Regions from separate parts of the Paenibacillus vulneris genome, predicted to be linked through region 3. Evidence: riboswitches for the same ligand, from Rfam matches in the RefSeq annotation. Region 3 holds a riboswitch; each other region holds the start of a gene.
The links. Region 3 has a riboswitch for cyclic di-AMP ahead of ABEA66_RS05850 (C40 family peptidase). Riboswitches for the same ligand answer to the same signal wherever they lie in the genome.
Positions count from the first base shown of each region.

Region 1: it holds a riboswitch for cyclic di-AMP, as region 3 does, so the genes downstream of both, ABEA66_RS10790 (KamA family radical SAM protein) here and ABEA66_RS05850 (C40 family peptidase) in region 3, are expected to answer to the same signal.
Region 2: it holds a riboswitch for cyclic di-AMP, as region 3 does, so the genes downstream of both, ABEA66_RS19630 (TrkH family potassium uptake protein) here and ABEA66_RS05850 (C40 family peptidase) in region 3, are expected to answer to the same signal.
Region 4: it holds a riboswitch for cyclic di-AMP, as region 3 does, so the genes downstream of both, ABEA66_RS26005 (APC family permease) here and ABEA66_RS05850 (C40 family peptidase) in region 3, are expected to answer to the same signal.

Region 1 is NZ_BAABJG010000010.1:136,743-141,373, reverse strand. It holds gene ABEA66_RS10800 (efflux RND transporter periplasmic adaptor subunit) at 1-744, shown strand, start outside; gene ABEA66_RS10795 (hypothetical protein) at 768-2,507, shown strand; cyclic di-AMP (ydaO/yuaA leader) riboswitch at 2,659-2,796, shown strand; gene ABEA66_RS10790 (KamA family radical SAM protein) at 3,145-4,317, shown strand; gene ABEA66_RS10785 (SDR family oxidoreductase) at 4,448-4,631, opposite strand, start outside.
Region 2 is NZ_BAABJG010000021.1:288,284-292,914, forward strand. It holds gene ABEA66_RS19620 (cation:proton antiporter) at 1-566, opposite strand, end outside; gene ABEA66_RS19625 (potassium channel family protein) at 633-1,295, opposite strand; gene ABEA66_RS19630 (TrkH family potassium uptake protein) at 1,312-2,664, opposite strand; cyclic di-AMP (ydaO/yuaA leader) riboswitch at 2,726-2,873, opposite strand; gene ABEA66_RS19635 (CPBP family intramembrane glutamic endopeptidase) at 3,133-4,631, shown strand, end outside.
Region 3 is NZ_BAABJG010000006.1:99,618-104,248, forward strand. It holds gene ABEA66_RS05840 (YheC/YheD family protein) at 1-676, opposite strand, end outside; gene ABEA66_RS05845 (CapA family protein) at 930-2,012, shown strand; gene ABEA66_RS05850 (C40 family peptidase) at 2,188-2,739, opposite strand; cyclic di-AMP (ydaO/yuaA leader) riboswitch at 2,745-2,875, opposite strand; gene ABEA66_RS05855 (HAD family hydrolase) at 3,161-3,853, opposite strand; gene ABEA66_RS36310 (zinc-ribbon domain-containing protein) at 4,149-4,349, shown strand; gene ABEA66_RS05860 (hypothetical protein) at 4,480-4,631, shown strand, end outside.
Region 4 is NZ_BAABJG010000029.1:256,092-260,722, reverse strand. It holds gene purB (adenylosuccinate lyase) at 1-752, shown strand, start outside; gene ABEA66_RS26010 (hypothetical protein) at 870-1,004, shown strand; gene ABEA66_RS26005 (APC family permease) at 1,019-2,854, opposite strand; cyclic di-AMP (ydaO/yuaA leader) riboswitch at 2,961-3,102, opposite strand; gene ABEA66_RS26000 (hypothetical protein) at 4,021-4,209, opposite strand; gene ABEA66_RS25995 (hypothetical protein) at 4,521-4,631, shown strand, end outside.

The DNA.
Region 1 (4,631 bases), on a different contig from region 3:
GCCCTGAATTCGGCCAAGAATAAGCTTGCCGCCAACGATAATAACAATACGATTGCTTCTGTTGAAACGCAGGCCGAAACCAATCAGCTGGCTCTGGAGGATTCGATCCGCTCGCTGGACAATTACAATGTCAAGGCTCCGGTCAGCGGCATTTTGACGGATTTCACGCCGGAAACGGGCCAAACCGTCAACTCGGCCTCCAAGCTGGGACAGGTGCTCCAAATCGATCCGGTTAAGATTAAGACCGAGTTGAGCGAGACGAATATGCAGCTTGTCAAAAATAAACAAGAGCTTGTGTTCTACAGTCCGAACGACCCTGATCATAAAGGGAAGGCCAAGATCAGTTACTTGGCTCCGGTGATGAGCGCCCAGACAAAAACGTACACGCTGGAGCTTGAGGTACCGAATCCGGACCATCGCATCACCCCGGGAACGCGCGTCATGGTTCAATTGACGACAGAGGATGAAGAGAAGGTCGTTGTTGTGCCGACGCTGAGCATTATCCGCGAAGAGGGCGGAACCTATGTGTTCGTCCTTCAAGGAGATACGTACCAGAAGCGCCAAATAAAGCTCGGCAGAATCAACGGCTCGTATCAGGAAGTGCTGGAAGGCGTGAAGGAAGGCGAAAAGCTCGTCACGACCGGACAGCATCAGCTTAAGGACGGGCAAAAAGTCGAAGCTGCAACCCAGGCAACGCCTGCCCCTTCAGGAGCGGCTCCTCAAGAGCAGCAGAAGGCGAAATAATCAGAAAGCGAGGGTCATGACATATGAGCAAACGATGGAAAAAGACGCTGGCGTCTGTCGTGCTGGGAACAGCACTCCTCATGCAGGGAGGCATCCAGCTTCCTGCGGCTTCTGCCGCATCTGCCGAGGAGGCGGTAAGCAACCATTTGACGGAGGCGATCCAGGCTGCTGTAAAAAGCGTCTCCGTAGAGTCTACGCCGGACGGCAGCCGTATTGCCGTTACCGTGCGGCTGTATAACGGAGCCTCCGCGAAGCAGCGTATACCGGATTACGAGCTTCGGGTACAGACGCAGGATGGCGTCGAATACACGCTGGATGCCAGCTCGGATAACAAGAAGGCGCTCAAGCCTATGGAGATTGGCGAGCTGGTCTACATGAGCACGGTGGACAGCAAGGCTTCAATGAAGCTTGCCGGACTGTCCTTTGTGAAGGTCGATCCTTATGCTTATCCTAAGGCGGAGACCGTCTTACTGAGTCTTCCGCTTGGCTCGGAAGTATGGTACCCGTCAACCGGGAGCGCGCTTCCCGGCAAGGAACTAGCGTGGGGAACAGCCTTCTCTATCCCTGGAATCAACTCCGACCTGACCTATACGCCGGTCGGTTATGAGAGACAGAATACGGAGAAAGGGCCCGTAGCGGTCGTTACGCTTTTGGCTGAGAATCCAGCCGGAGGGCGGGAAACGATTCCTGATTTTCGAATCGATGCGCGTGCAGAGAAGACGTACACCGGCGTAAGGACGGAAAAGGATGCGGTCGGGCTGGAGCCCGGGGAGAAGCAATATATTCATTTTGCGATTCCGCTCGAAAGCAATGTAAATCCGGCCCGGCTGCTCGTGATGACAACCGACCTGTTCCTGCCTGCAAGCTCTCAGGCAAGCGGCTCTCAAGCTTCCGGAACAAGCGGGAAAGCGGGAGTCGCTATCGACATCGGCAGAGTGGCCGTCTCGCTGCCTTACGGGAATCAAGCCGGTTCCGCTGTGTCATCGGCTTATGCTATGGGGACGCCGATCGCGGTAGATCCTCTCTCCAAAATTCTGGATCATACGCAGGTGTCGCTGATGGAGCTTCATATGACCCAGAATCCGGGAGAAGGCTACAAAACGGCGGTCGGTAAGTTTATCCTTACCAGCACAAGCGATAAGCCGATACCGACACCCGCCTTTGATGCGGAGCTTGTGGGCAGCGGCGGTGCAGCCTATTCCGGTGTTCGCCAGACGGAGGTATCCGCTTCAATGAATCCGGGGTTGAGCTATGTCGTAAGCTATGCGTTTAACGTGCCGCAAACCGAAGCGGGAGAGGGGCTTGTCTTGAGGCTGCTCGACAGCCAGACGGCGGCTCCGTACAAAGTCGCTGTCGCTTCCGTACAAACGGCGCTGCAGAAGGAGACGGATTCCGATACGATGCAGCTGTATCCTTTTGACATCAGGCTGGTTAATTCCACGGTAGGCACGAACTACCTGGCTACCAACAGCTCATACTCCTATAAAATGAAGCTGGAGCTGGAGATCAAGCAGGCGGAAAATGTGGTGGTCGATTCCAATTTCTCCAAGCTGCATTTTGAGGTCGTCGACAAGCTGGGCCGTGTGCTGGGAACGGCGGATGGAAGCTTTACCGGAGCGCAGAGGCTGGTCAGCGGCATTCAAAATATTGTAACGAATAATATTCAGAGCGAGCAGTTCGAATTCCCGATATCGGTCAATGTGTATGAGTTATTCGAAACGCCGGGCGGCCAGGCCAAGCGGTTTTTGAAGACGTTGAACTAAACGGTACATTAGAGGTAGTCCCGATCGCCGGGGCTGCCTCTTTTCATTAGGGCAATGTACCCTGTGGGGTATTGTACTGAGAGAGCAATGAAGCCGTTGGGATCCCAAAATTCTCCTGATACAATTTGACTCAACCTTGACCGTAGTGTATGATAAGAATACGCTTAATTTCCGGTTTATTCATCGGAAAGCGGGGGAACCACTTTTTGGGGCGAATCATGATTTGCATGTAGGGAACCATCTTTCCCGAGCCCGGCAGCTAACCTCGTCAGCAGTGGATGGGTCAAATTGAATTTTTATGCATGCTGTATTGCATTCATTGACCCGTGGTTTCGGGTCTTTTTATTTTGGCTGAATGGACCCGAATTGAGCGATAGTCGGCGTTGTACCGGACTGCATGCAAGCAGTCTAAAGTACAAAGGCCCTGTTGCTGCTCGGGTCTTTTTGTTGTTATCTAAACCAATAATTATAAAATTTTACTTATTATGGCAAAAAAACAATTTTCATATTAAGAGCGAGGGAGGGATGCTGCCAGACATTCAGTTAGTACAGGGAAAAGAGTAAGGAGGAAGCCAAGCCCGCAGGAAAGCAGGTGCACTGCAGCCTAAACAATCTGTCAATTCAAGGAGGATCCCCCATGCCGCAACCGAAATATATTACCGATATTAACAAAATCACGGAAATCCCGGAGCAGGATAGAAAGAAACTGCAGCAAATAACGGATAAGTTCGTGTTTCGCGTGAACGATTATTACCTGAAGCTGATAGACTGGAGCGACCCGAGCGATCCTATCAAAAAGCTGGTCATTCCGAATGAAGGGGAATTGTCCGAATACGGCCGTTGGGATGCATCCGACGAGGATACGAACTATGTGGTCCCCGGGTGCCAGCATAAGTATAAGACGACGGCGCTGCTCATCGTATCGGAGGTGTGCGGTGCCTATTGCCGGTACTGCTTCCGCAAACGGTTGTTTCGCAACGATGTCAAGGAAGCGCTGTCCGACGTCAATCCGGGCCTGGACTATATCGCCGCCCACCCCGAAATCAACAATGTGCTGCTAACGGGCGGCGACAGCTTGATTCTTGCTACGCCTAAGCTTGCCTCTATCCTGGAACGGCTAAGAGCCATCGAGCATGTGCAAATTATACGGCTGGGCTCCAAAATCCCCGTGTTTAATCCGATGCGAATTTATGAGGATGAGGCGTTGCTTGATACCATTCGCCAATATTCCACAGCCGACAAGCGCATTTATGTTATGGCTCATATTAACCATCCTCGCGAGATCACACCTGAAGCCAAGCGGGGCTTCGAGGCGCTGCATCAGGCGGGCGCTATCGTCGTCAATCAAACGCCGATTCTTAAAGGAATCAATGATAACCCGGCCGTCTTGGCCGAGCTGCTTGACAAGCTCTCGTGGGCAGGCGTGACTCCTTATTATTTCTTTATTAATCGTCCCGTTGCCGGGAATCGCGATTTTGTCCTCTCGCTGCAGGAGGTGTACCGGATTGTCGAGCAGGCTAAAGCAAGAACCTCCGGCTTGGGAAAAAGAATCCGGTTATCCATGAGCCACACGTCCGGAAAAATCGAGATTTTGGCGATAGAGAACGGCAAGGCTTATTTAAAATATCATCAGTCCCGCGAGGATCAATACGGCAAATTCATGATAATGGACTGCCCCAAGGATGCAGCCTGGTTCGATGATTTGCCCGGAAACGAGCAGTATTGGAAGCGGCCCAAGAAAAAATCAGAGGCTATTGTCTCTGTAAATGAGCTTCCCGACATGCCGCGGGGGAGAAGCTTGAGCAGTTGATTTATAGGGGGAAACGTAGAAGGAAGGCATCCTGCCATGGATGCCTTTTTTTGTTTCACGTAATTAAAAATTATGTAGTAATGAAATCGCCGCCCAACTTCACCACTAATGGAAGTTGGGCGGCACCGTTTTATAAGCTTTGCGATGTGGGGCGGACAATCAACTCGTTAATTGTCACGTTAGTCGGCTGCTGGATTGCAAACAATATCGTTTTGGCAATGTCGTTAGGGTCAAGTTGGTTCCATTCCTGACTCCCCAATTTCTCGAGCGCGGGATAAATCGAGTTATCCGTAATGGTATCATACAGCTCGGTT
Region 2 (4,631 bases), on a different contig from region 3:
GCGGCAATAGAGAATGAATGGCTTCCAGTAACGACAGCCAGCACCGTGAAGGTGAGAATGGAGCCTGTCGCATCGTTGAAGGCCGATTCACTCTCGACGGTCTCACGGACCTTCGTACGGATCGTCACCTGCTTGAACACAGGGATAAGCGTAGCCGGGTCCGTGGACGAAATGATGGCTCCGAGCAATACGGCATACAGAAGCGGAATGCCCAGCAGCCAATGTGCCGCCATAGCAACGACTCCGCAGGTTATCAACACGCCCGGCACGCTCAATAGCGCGACGGACAGCCATACCTTCTTCAGGCCGGACAGCCGGATGTTGCGCCCTCCATCGAACAAAATGAGCACGGAGCCGATAGTCAAGATGAATTGATTGGTCAGTGAGCTGCTGGTCTCTGAGACCCAGTGCAGTCCCTGCCCTACAATCATGCCCGCGATCAGGAATAAAGCGACATCAGGCAGCTTCAATTTGCCGGCCAAGCGTCCGAAAACCATCCCCAGACCAAGAATGAGCACCAATAATAGCAAGATATGATGGACTATTTCCGAAACGTCGTTGGCCATGCTCTTTTGTCACTCCATTGTCCCAGATGTGCAGCGTCTCTATTTCTTGTGACGGCTGATTATTTGCTAACGGATTACTTCGCTCTCGAACAAATCAATCTGCTCGTTCGTTCCTATGATGACCATAATGTCCTGTTCATCCAGCGTATCTACAGCGGTCGGAGCAATAATGACGCCGTGCTTCTTATTGATAGCGACGACACTGCACCCGTATTTGGCCCGAGGGTCCAGCTCCTTGAGCGTCCGGCCGGATAAGCGCTTAGGTACCGACAGCTCTGCGATGGTATAATCTTTGGACAGCTCGATATAATCGAGCAGGTTCGGTGAAACCAGCTGATGCGCTACGCGAATCCCCATATCCCGCTCCGGGAAGATCACCCGGTCAACGCCGATCTTGTTCAGCACCTTCCCGTGAAGCTCGGAGAGCGCCTTCGTGACCACCATCTTGACACCAAGGTCCTTGAGCAGGATCGCTGTCAAAATGCTTGCCTGAATATCATCCCCGATGGAGACGACCGCACAATCAAAATTACGCATGCCTAGCGACTTCAACACATCTTCATCTGTAGAATCCGCGACGACGACATGCGTCAAGACATCGCTCATCTCCTCTACGGCTTCCTCATCCTTATCGATGCCCAAAACCTCGTATCCGAGATCCACCAGCTCCCTGGCCAAACTCGATCCGAATCTCCCCAGCCCAATCACTGCATACTGACTACGTTTCATTGTCTTAACTTTTCCCCTATCCGATGGTTATTTTCCCTTCCGGGTATCTGTATAATTCTTTTTCGGTTTTTGGCCCAAGCGCATATGCCAGCGTCAAAGGACCGAGACGGCCTGCAAACATCATCAGGCAAATCAATATTTTGCCGACATCGGTCAAATCCGTCGTCATTCCCATCGTCAAGCCAACCGTGCCGAAGGCGGAGGTCACCTCGAACAAAATCATCAGGAATGGATGGTTTTCCGTCGTGGACAAAATCATCGCAACGAAGATGACCATAAACAAGGCGATCATCGTAAGCGTAATAGCTTTCAAAATACGGTCCTTACCCAAACGGTAATGAAACAGGACAATGTCTTCCTTCCCCCGGACCATAGCTATCATCGCGCCAATCAGCGTCGTGAAGGTGGTCGTCTTGATCCCGCCCCCGGTGGAGCCAGGAGAAGCGCCTATAAACATCAGGATGATCATGAAAAACTGCGTCGCCTGGCGCAGGCTTCCCAAATCTACCGTATTGGCTCCCGCCGTGCGCGGAGTTACCGATTGGAAGAAGGCTGCCCAGATCTTGCCTCCCCACGTCAGTGAGCCTAAGGTTTTGGCATTCGTAAATTCAAATATAAAGATGACGAGTGCACCAATAAGGATAAGCAAGCCTGTCGCGCTCAAGACCACCTTGGAATGCAGCGACAGCCGCCGGTGGTTCCTGTAGTCCATCACGTCCGACATGACTACAAACCCAAGACCTCCCAGAATGATAAGCCCCATTGAAACGATATTGACGACGGGGTCATTGACATATGAGGTAAGACTCGTGAACGGACCATAGACCGATCCGAACAGGTCAAAGCCGGCATTGTTGAAGAAGGAGATCGCATGCCAGAAGCCAAAATAAATCCCTTTGGCCGGGCCCAGCTCCAACGACCATCGAATCGAGAAAATCACTGCCGCAGCGAGTTCAATTGTGAGTGAGTATCGAATGACCCGGCGGATCAACCTGACGATCCCTTCCATGCTTCCCTGATTCATCGCTTCCTGCAGGATTAACCGTTCTTTCAAGGAAATTCGCTTTTTTAGCGCAAAAGCAAACAGGGTCGCCATCGTCATAAAGCCCAGACCGCCGACCTGGATCAGCAAGATGATGACAATTTGCCCGAATTTCGAAAAAAACGTTCCCGTATCCACAACGACGAGCCCTGTCACACAGGTGGCCGATGTCGCGGTAAACAACGCATCCAGAAAGCGCAAGGGCTTGCCTGTAGCCGAGGCGACCGGGAGGGACAGGAGCATGGCTCCGGCAAGAATAATCAATGCAAAGCCGATAACTAATATTTGCGGCGGTGTGAGTTGAATTTTTTTGGTTACGGGCTTCATCGTTCACCTCAATTTCGGTTTTCAGGCAATAAAAAAGACACTGGAAACCCAATGCCTATACAGGTTCCTGCAACAAAGCCTACGAGGTTAGCTGACGGATTCGGACGCACAGGTACCCTATCAATTCCATCTCGCGAAATGGAATCGAATTCACCCCTTATTACTCATGGTTCCCCCGTTTTCAAAAAGAAATTCGGCTTTTTATTCAATTGATATGAATTATAATGTGCTTTGCTTGTAATCACAAAGTCGCTTTTACTCGAAAACGGGTAATATTCGGATTATTAGAATACTTAGGATGAAGCTGATAGAGCCGGCGCTTCGCTTTTCAACGATTTTCCCCTTCTTGCTCTGAATTTCATTGGATTTTGGCCGGGCATGTGTGCTAAGTTTAATGAATACAATGACATATCCTCACCATTTTATAAGCATAATGTAAGCTTCTAATTCTAAGTAAGGAGACATGGCATGGTAAAACGTCAAACCGACTTCCCTCTTCTCATTTTGGCACTTTTTGGAATTATTTTGTATGTATCGATCGCCGCCATCTCTTCCTGGCTCCAGGATGAATCGGTTGAGCAAGTACAGGAGGCCTCCCTCCCAACGGTTACGAAGCAGCAGGCAGCAGAGGCGGCCGTCCGGTTCGTTCAGGAGCGCTTCGGGCTCTCGGCCGATTATCGTACCGGCACCTTGTTTCAGTCTCATTCCGATCGAAGCGGCTATCTGCAAAAAGCGGAGCTGCTCGATGAATATGTCAAGCGCTTTGCCGCCTATCCTATCGATTATTTTGAGGTGGAAATTAACGACAATTCGAACCTTGCTACCTATTACGTAGAGGTTAACTTTACCAACTTAAATATAATGGGCTGGAACGCGTACTACGCTCCCTCGAGCAAAAAGCAGACTGTTGCCTCATTGGGAGACTCATTGGCGATAGCGGAGCAAGCGTTGAAGGACCAGGGCTACACGCTATCCGATTTCACGAGAATCCATCCGGTAACCGAGCCGGAACCGCCTGTAACGAACGGTCGCGGTATGCCTTACCTATTTGAGAGTAAAGACAAACAAATAGGAGAAGCCAAGCTTAGGTTAAGCTTGTCGGTAGACGGCGGAAAGGTCACGGCCTTCCATACGGCGTTTTCCATACCTGCGTCCTTTGCCGAGTGGAAGGAACAGCAGAATGACAATGCTTCCTTGATGACCCGGATTAGTCTCGGAGCTTCTCTCATCATGGCGGCTGCGGCTGTATTCCTTATGATTCGATACCGTAAAGAATGGACCTTTCGGCGCGGGATCTTTTTAACCTTCATTTTTGTTGCGATTTATATTTTCAACAATTTCAACATGCTTCCGGCATTCCGGACCATGCATTCCAATGGGCCTTCCGATTGGGGCGCTATGTTTAACCTTTGGTTTATTAATATTGTTACTGTTATCATGGCTGTCAGCGTCTATTTTTCGTTTCAGGCGGGACGTCAGCTATGGCAGAGGCAGGGCTGGATTACCTGGCCTGTTTGGAGGGACGAATCCTTTGGGGGGCATATCCGCAGCTCAATGATTCGGGGGTATTTGCTCTGCATTTTCATCCTGGCCGTGCAGCAAACGTTATTTTTCATAGCGGGCGAATACTTTGATGTCTGGTCCGTGAACGACCCTGCCGATTCCGTCCTGAACATGTCATGGCCCGCGGCTTTTCCTCTAATGGCATGGGCAGCGGCGATATCCGAGGAAGCCATCTACCGGCTGTTCGGCATCGCCTTCTTCATGAAGCTCGTTCGCAACCGGTTCCTTGCAGTGCTGCTGCCGAGCATGATTTGGGCGCTCAGTCATACGCAGTACCCTATCTACCCGGTCTATACGCGTTTTATTGAGGTAACGATCATCGGAATCATTTTTGGCTATGCCTTTTTGAAATACAGCTTGATGACCGTACTCTTCGCTCACGCAACGATGGACAGCATCCTGAT
Region 3 (4,631 bases):
GCTTGGTATTGGCCTCGAGCAGCCAAATTTTGTGACTCTTATCAATGGCAATGTCCAGTCCCAGCTCCGTAATGTTCGGATAATGCTTCTTCATGGCTCTGGCAATGGTAAAGGATAGCTTCTTGATCCGTTCATCCCACTGGGGGGCGTCCTTTCTTCCGATGCCAAGCGTAAGAGACAGGGCCTGGTGCAGCCGGATGGGCTTTCCTCCGCTGCTGTGGTTTGTAACGAATTGATTTTTGGCCGCTACCTTCCCCATGATTCCAAAAAATCTCCACCTGTTATTAGGTCCGATATGGAGCAGCACCCGGAAATCTACCGGGCTTCCTTTAATCCTGATCAAATCTATCCCTTGCTGAACAATATAGCTTTTGCCCTCCGTCAGCTTATTCAGCTTGTGGGAGGCATCATGTACGTTACGGTATCTGTAGGTCTTTGCAGCTGTCCTGACGATGCAGGCTCCGCCTTCTTCCCGTGATACCTTAATAATGCCTTGTCCCCTCATTCCAAGATCCGGTTTGAGAAAAAGGACCGTATGCTTTTCGATCATTTGAATGAACGTGTCCGCAGAAAACATCTCCGTCTCCGGCAACAGGGCGCGAAGCGCATCTTCACTCCAAAGCGCCTCGTGCTTCAACCATTTTCCGCCGGGATACTTAAGCAAATTTCCTTTCACTGTAGGATCTCCTCCGTGTGATGAGCAGCGGTTGAACGCCAATACATACAACCAAGCAATATGACGTTACTTATACTATTCGGCTCCAAAGGAAAGAGTACCTCGCCTGTATTCATATAGGACTGCACACTTTACCTCCAAAAATGGGCTTATAAAGCAAAGACAGATCCAACGGCAGGCTCATATGATATTATGCGGTTCCACTCTTCGAGGGCCCGGCAGACGATTATTTCAACAGAAACGGGGATGGGTCATGAGTACGGACATTACGATCGCCGCGGTCGGGGATTTTTTAATGAAATATCGACTTATTGGCAGCGCCAGAGTCACCGGAGAGAAGCGTTATTCCTTTGACGAGATATTTGAACCGGTTGCTCCCTATTTGCGTGATGCAGATCTAACCATTGGAAATCTAGAAACCACTTTTTCAGGCCCGGAGATCGGGTACACCGTATCGCGAAGAAGCGCCAAAACTGGATGGCCGCTGTTCAATTGTCCCGATTCCTTTGCCAGCACTTTAAAAAGGCTGGGATTCGACGTACTGACAACGGCAAACAACCATTGTATGGATTGCGGCATTAACGGACTGAAACGAACCCTTAAGGTGCTTGACTCCAAGGGGTTGTCGCATACGGGAACTTTCCGCACGCACAAAGATTCTCAACAATTATTGATTAAAAATGTCAAAGGAATCAAAATCGGTATTTTGTCCTATACTAAAACAACCAACCGAATCCCGGTACCAAGCGGTCAATCCTGGGCCGTCAATCGGATTAGTCCAAGCAAAATCATATCCGACATCCGAAGGCTAAAGTCGAGATCGGTGGATCTTATTATCGTATGCATGCACTTCGGAAGAGAATACAGCAAGTATCCGAATGAGGAGCAGAAGCGTTACTTCCAACTACTGTTCAAGCACGGCGCCGATATTATTCTCGGGGCGCATTCCCATGTCATCCAACCGGCTATTTTCCAGGAATCCAGGGATATTACCGGGGTCAAGAAAAAAAGGTACGCCGCTTATTCCTTGGGGAATTTCGTTTCTACCCGATTATACGGAAACGATCATACGCTGACCGGTCTTATTAACCGTCTTCATATTCGAAAGCATGACGATGGAAGGGTACAGATCGTTCAGGCCGATTTTATCCCTACATGGACTCGCAGCACCAAGATTGGAGGACGTACCGCTTTTCGGGTCGTTCCATTATTAAACACGCTGGAAAAACATCCGAACCGGAATGGAAACGAAGCGGAGCGCATGTCAAAAATGGTCCATCACTTAAAAAAGCATATTCCCAGATACCATCATCAGTCGGACTTTAAAATTCTTTAACGCTAGAATCACAAAAAATGAGGCTTTGTCTCCGCAGCTGATTCCATTGCGGGGATCATCGAAATTATACAGCTGTTAATATGGAAAAAACCTTCCAAGCGGTCCGTTATCCGGGTCCCAGGCTTGGAAGGCTTTTATTATTTTATATTCATGCTAGATTAAGGTACGTGCCCTATTATTTAATTACTCTTCTAGCGAACATAAATTTGTTTTTGTAGTAGCTCGAGTTGATATCCGAAATTTTCACGTCGGATTTGCTGTTGATGTTGTGAATCATTTTACCGTTACCGATATAGATCCCCACGTGGCCTACGTCTTTCATGCTTTTCGAGCTTCCAATGTTACCGAAGAACAGCAGGTCGCCCTTTTGCAGGTTCTTGTAGGAAGTGATTTTTGTTCCTACTTGGGCTTGATGGTCATCGTCTCTATCAACTAGAGTAACTCCAACGTTAGCGAGTTTATAAACGAGAGCCGTAAAACCGGAGCAGTCCGTTTTATATGGAGCGTGGGCCTCTTGGCGTTGTGTCCACGGAACATACTGAACTTTACCCTGCAGAGAAAGCGCCGTTTTAACAACCTTGTCCCGTTTAGCGGCAACAGATAATGTCGACGCCTTGGTGCTCGATACGGTAGATGTTGTTGCGGGAGCTGCGGATACTCCAGTTACACCGATAATCGGGCTAAGTGCCAAAGCACTTGTCAAAACAATTTTCATCAAACGATTCAAAATAAACCTCTCCTTTTTTCGGCCTGCGAGGTTAGCTGACGGATTCGGGTCAAAGGTCAATCACCCTGCCGCTGACGCGGCTTCACCCCAAAGATTGGTTCCCCCGTGCTTCTATTAGCTTCGGCCTTTATTATGATTTTGCCCTATATAACCCAAGCGGCGTTGAAACCGCGTTTCTGGTTTTTTGAGCCACTCTAGTGTAGCATGGGCACCTGGCTATTTCATGGTGCAAATTATTCCATCGGCATACCTGAGCAGCCAGAAAAAGTAGAGGATTGTAAAATATTTCAGCTTGCATAGGGGTTATTCCGCGAAAAAACAGACTTTGGATGTAAATGAAAGGGAGACCGAAATTCCGGCCTCCCCATTAATTTCCTATGAAATTGACAGCTCCAAGTGCAACCTTTTTGAAATTGATGTTTTATCGGGACTGCTGCAGCGAAGTCTGAAGCAGAGAGAACAGCTCACTAAAGCTGCCGATTTGCTCATGGGCTCCCTCCAGCTCCCCTTCTTTGCGGAAACCGGCATAATCGCAGCCGATAACCGTTAACCCGTTCTCAAGACCCGCTTCCACATCAGAGGAACGATCCCCGACCATCCAGGCCGTCTTTACGTTATAGGTTTCCAACAGCATGCGGACCAGATCCACCTTGGAACGGGTTCTGAATTCTCCGGCACTGTATAAACCTTCGAATAAAGGTCCCAGCCCTTTATGCTGAATAACATTTTTCACATAAGACTCCAGCCCATTGCTCGCTACGAACAGGCGAACGCCTTGCTCATGCAGCGCCTTCAGCGTATCCGCAACTCCATCGTACAGCCGCCCTTCCCCGCGCAGCAGACCCTGAATTTGATAGTCCAGCAGCAATTCATCTGCTCTGCGGTGCACCTGAACATCCGTATCCGGCATCACCCGCTGCCATATATGCTCGAGCAGCATCCCCAGGCTTCCCAATATTTCGCTCTCCGGCGGCGTAGGTCCCGAATAGGCTCCTTCAGCCCTCAGCTGGTCAAATGTGGCATGGTAAGCCGGCAGAAGCAGCGTTTCCGTCTGGAACAACGTCCCGTCCAAATCAAATATCATCGCTTCCGGCTTGGATAAAGTCGGTTTCATGGTTAACTCCTCCGAATGCTGTTTTCTTTTTATACATGATCATTGTCAAACGAGGCTTTCCTAAGCATTAAGCTCATAGGGAAGTCATAGCGGACGTGTAAAGTATCCTTTAGACATCATAATTCCAATAATCTCCACGTGTCAATGCAGCCTTGTGAATCCGAGCAATTCATCTCACTTTAAGCATATTTATTGTTTATCAATCCATTCTGGATATGGATGGAACGATGGTTGAACCATACATATGTAATGAAGCGCCTAGTTAACAAAATCCATCAGATTGCGGGTGATGCAAATGGTGAAATTTTGTTCAAAATGTAATGAAAAGATGAGTGACGGAGACATTGTCTGTAAGTATTGCGGAACCTTCTTAAGCTCAACGGATCAAGCCGCATCCCCACCTGACCAAAAAAGCAGCTCTAAAGCGGGTACTATCACATGGATCATTATCATTGTTCTAATCATCGCCGCTATCATATATTATTTTGCCAAATAGAAGCTTTGGATTTTGGGCGGCGGTGCCGCTCTCTTTTTTTATGCATGACAAATGCCTATTTCTCTAGGTCAAGTATCACGATTTGTCTCCCGAGCATACATTGTTGGTATCAAAACAAGCAAAGGAGACTATGGCAATGGCTTATATTCCCTATACTTATCCAACCGTTGTGACGGTTCCTATCGGTACCTACAGCACTTGGAGTTACCCATACGGGGGCTGGTATGGCGGCGGTTGGCCGGGAGGTTGGCATGGCGGCTGGCACGGCGGTCATGGCGGCTG
Region 4 (4,631 bases), on a different contig from region 3:
TCAACGGTGCGGTCGGCAACTTCAACGCGCACTCGATCGCCTATCCGGACGCGCCTTGGGAAGATATCGCCCGCTCCTTCGTCGAGCACCTGGGGCTGACCTACAACCCGTTGACGACGCAGATCGAATCCCACGACTACATGGCTGAGCTGTTCCATTCGATCATGCGCTTCAACAATATTACCCTGGATTTCGACCGCGACGTATGGCAGTATATCTCGCTTGCGTATTTCAAGCAAAATGTCGTCGCCGGCGAAGTCGGTTCGTCCACTATGCCGCATAAGGTGAACCCTATTAACTTTGAGAATTCCGAAGCCAATATGGGCGTCAGCAACGCCATGCTCGATCATTTGGCCAACAAATTGCCGATCTCGCGGCTTCAGCGCGACTTGACCGACTCGTCCGCCCTGCGCAATATGGGTGTCGGGATCGCCCATTCCTATATCGCTATGGCCGCTACTCTGCGCGGACTCTCCAGCTTGTCGGTGAACGAGCCTGCGATTCAGCAGGATCTGAACGAAAGCTGGGAAGTGCTCGGCGAAGCGATTCAAACCGTTATGCGCCGCGTCGGTTATGAGAATCCGTATGAAAAATTGAAGGAGCTCACAAGAGGCGTAGAAGTAACGCCGCAGCGCATTGCCGATTTCATTCATGGGTTAGGCTTGCCTGACGCCGAGAGAGAACGGCTGCTTCGTCTTACGCCGTCTAGCTATATCGGCATCGCGGACAAGCTGGTCCGGCACATTCAGTAATGCCGCAGCTCCCTTCATTCCTGTCTTTACCATGGAATAGTCCTCCAACTTTAAGGTTAACTTAAGAAGCAGGGACTATGCTGAATAGGCCGATACAGAATGAAGGAGTGAGTCTCCATGGAAATCAACACCCTGTTAAACGAGCTCTTCAGTTCGCAAGAGGATTGGTCCGTCAAGACCAATGAACATAGCTATATCGTCGTCCCGAATGAACCTAATAAAGAGGAAGACACTAAAGAAGAGAGAGCCTAACAGCTCTCTCTTCTTTATTCGCTTAAATGGAAGGGAACGGTAGCTACGACAACGTCCTTCTCCTTCAGCAGCCGGGACCGAATGCGATAAGCGGATTGGTTATGGAGCAGGCGGTGCCACCATTTTTTCGCTACGAATTGGGGAAGCAGCACCATGATGGTCTGCTTTTCTTTGACGTGCGCGTCGATCCGCTCGATGAAATCGACCAGCGGCTTCACAATCGTCCGGTACCGGGACCGGAATACGACCAGCCGTACCCCGGGATTCCATTGCTCCCATTTCTTCTCCATCTTTTCCTCATCTTCATCGGAAAACGAGATATAGAAAGCGACTACGTTGGGCGACAGCGTCTTGGCATAAGAAATCGTGGCGGCAACCACCCGGTGAATCCCTGCGATCGGGATAATGATGATCGATTCCCTATGGGGAAGCGGCTCATCCAGGTTGATGCGAAGCTGATCCGCGACATCCTCGTAATGGTCGTAAATTTTGGTAATAAACCATAAGAGAATCGGCGTCAAAATAATGACAATCCAGGCGCCTTCCACAAATTTGGTCACGCAAAAAATAATGAGAACAGCGAACGAGACCAGAGCCCCCAAGCCGTTAATCAAGAGCCGGCCCTGCCAACCCTTTTGCTTCTCCCGGAACCATTTGCGGACCAGGCCGCTCTGAGCCAGCGTGAAGGACAAGAAGACACCGATGGCGTATAAAGGAATCAGTGCATCGGTCTTTCCTCTGAAGGCGATCAGCAGAAGGCTGGCCAAGACGCCCAAGGTAACAATCCCAAAATGGAAGGACAAGCGGTCTCCACGGTTAGCGAACATTCTCGGGAAGTTCTTGTCTTGAGCCATGATCGATGCCAGAATGGGAAAGCCGTTAAAGCTCGTATTTGCAGCGAGTGTCAAAATCATCATCGTCGCGATTTGCGTCCCATAGTACATGGCACCGCGGCCAAATGCACTCTCCGTTACCATGGACAGCACGGAGGTATGCCCTCTCGGATCCGGCGTTACGCCATATGCCATGGTCAGGATGGTAACCCCGCCGAAGATAATGGCCAGCAAAATCCCCAGCGACAGCAAGGTCTTCTTGGCATTGTCCTTGGAAGGAGTTTTAAAATGCGGCACCGCATCCGAAATCGCCTCAATCCCGGTAACCGCAGAACAACCGGAGGAGAAAGCCTTTAACAAAACGAACATCGTCAGTCCCGCCGGTGCTGCTCCCGGAATAACATGAATGGCATTCGCATGACTGGCGCCCGTGATCAAATCAAATATCCCTTTGCCGATCAATACCAGCACACAGAGAATAAAGAAATACGTCGGGAAGGCAAATACCGTTCCGGATTCGGAGGTCCCTCTCAGGTTTAACCATACCATGAGCCAAACCAGGAACAGGGCGATCGGTACAATATAAGGGATCGCAGCAGGAAAGGCGGACGTAATAGCCTGCACTCCGGCGGATACGGAAACCGCAACCGTCAGCGTATAGTCAATCAACAACGACACACCGGTTAATCTTCCGAACGCCATCCCCAGGTTTTCCTTGGAAACCATATACGCTCCGCCGCCTTGAGGATAAGCGTCGATGACCTGTCTGTAGCTGATAACCAGGATCGTGATTAGCAAAATAATAGCGATCGCTATCGGCAGGGAATAAGCAAAGGCTGCAACCGATCCAACTGCGGCCAGCGCAATCAGAATCTGTTCCGTTCCATAAGCCACTGACGACAAGGCGTCCGACGATAATATCGGAAGCGCCTTCCAAACCGGCATCTTTTCTTGCTCCAGCTCATTGGATTTCAGCGGCCTGCCGAAAATAACTCTTTTTAATGAATCTGTTGTCACACTGCGTGCACCCCGATAACAAAAGAATTGGCGTAATAAACCATCTTAGTGTTTAATATGTCCTGTAACAACACAAAAAACACAAGGCAAGAGTCCTGTGTTCATCTCTCCTTCTCACTTCCGCTGACGAGGTTAGCTGTCGGATTAGGGCTGTGAGAAGCATGCCCTTCCTTTGCTCTACGCAATAGGATTCACCCCTTAATGATGGGTCCCCCGCTCTTCTTTCGAAGATTAAGCTTTATGAAATTATTCAAGCAACGATTGAATATTACTTTCTAATGATTCCGTTGTAAATGTGACGCGTCCCGATAAATAAACCAATTTCTGTTCTCCTTTAGTCAAAATAGCGCATACATTTCTACAGCCGTGCATCTCGCATCGTTTTTTATCAAATTGCTTTCTTTATTGAAAAAAGGGGATAGTTCCCTCCGGTTATTAAGAAGGGAACTCTTACTGTGAAGGATTTATTTCGTATAGTGTAAAAGCTAAAGAAGATTCTATGAACTATAAGGGATTGCTTTATAAAAAAAATACTTCCAAATACAATTTGAAAGTTACTTAATGGAGCTTCTTGAAAAATTGGCTAATTATTAAGCGTATCAAACCAAGAAGAGAGAGGAAGAGAAGTGCAACCATTTCAGATCGATCTCCCTCCCTCAAAAAAACTACGACGGAATAACCAACGCACTATATTTTTCCTCAAGTTGCTTTAAGTAACTTTCTGGATTTCGGCGAAAGCGCCGGCGCATTACACTTTCGTTGAGACGTGCATTCCATTGAGTACATTGTTCTTTATATCTTTCATATGGATCCGAGCCAAACCGAGCGGAAAGATTCAACCAGAACGATATACTCGCCGTTGCGAAGAATATAATTCATTCCAACTTCGTCTTCCCGTCATAAAACGATGGCGAGTTTTGGTTTGTCGGTAAAAACGTTCTATGGTCATTGTTGGTACGGGGAAGAAAAGAGTGGTCGTAACAAGAAAAGTGCCCCTTCCAGAATCCCCTGGTGTAAGAAGTTACATTCTTCACCATGGGCAGATCAGTCCCACGTACCCCAGGTTCAAAAAGAAATGGAGATATTTAAACGATTATAGTAATTTTAACTGTTTTGTTGATCCTTCTAGCATTCAGAGATTATTCCATAAATCGAAACAGCGGCTATCATCTAGACTGCCGCTGTTTTTTTATTACTTTATATTTTCTTCCTACAGCCGCCGCCACCGGACAATCATCAGGCCTTACTTCGTCCAGAAGAAGCCGGGTTGCTGCCACGGCTGCCTGCAGCCTTTTCCAGCAATGCCCGACGAGTTGGGCTTCAATCGGAAAACCGGAAGAGCGAGCTGTAGTCACGCCTGGCTACATCTTCCAGATAGAAGGATCAACTCAACGTTTTTTATTTTCGTGATTATTATCTTATTTGGATCGATTGTTGATGTTGATTAATAACCTAATGATTAATAATACCACAAGTAAAAAAAATATTGACAAAATTATTCCAGCTGGGGTTATTAAATAATACATATTAATACCCACCTTTCACTTGTTAAGATTAAAGGATTAATCTATTATACAACAAAATATAATAAATATTATAATTTTAGGTAGATATTGTAAATTTAATAGGATATAATTACCATATATTGATAAAGGAGGTAATTATTATGGTAGCAGGTATTATTCGTAGAATTGGTAGGTTATCTTTGGCTTGTGTATTTGCTTTTACCCTCTTTGCTGGATCTGCTTTAGCGCAGGAAGGTACCAGTAAGCAAAAA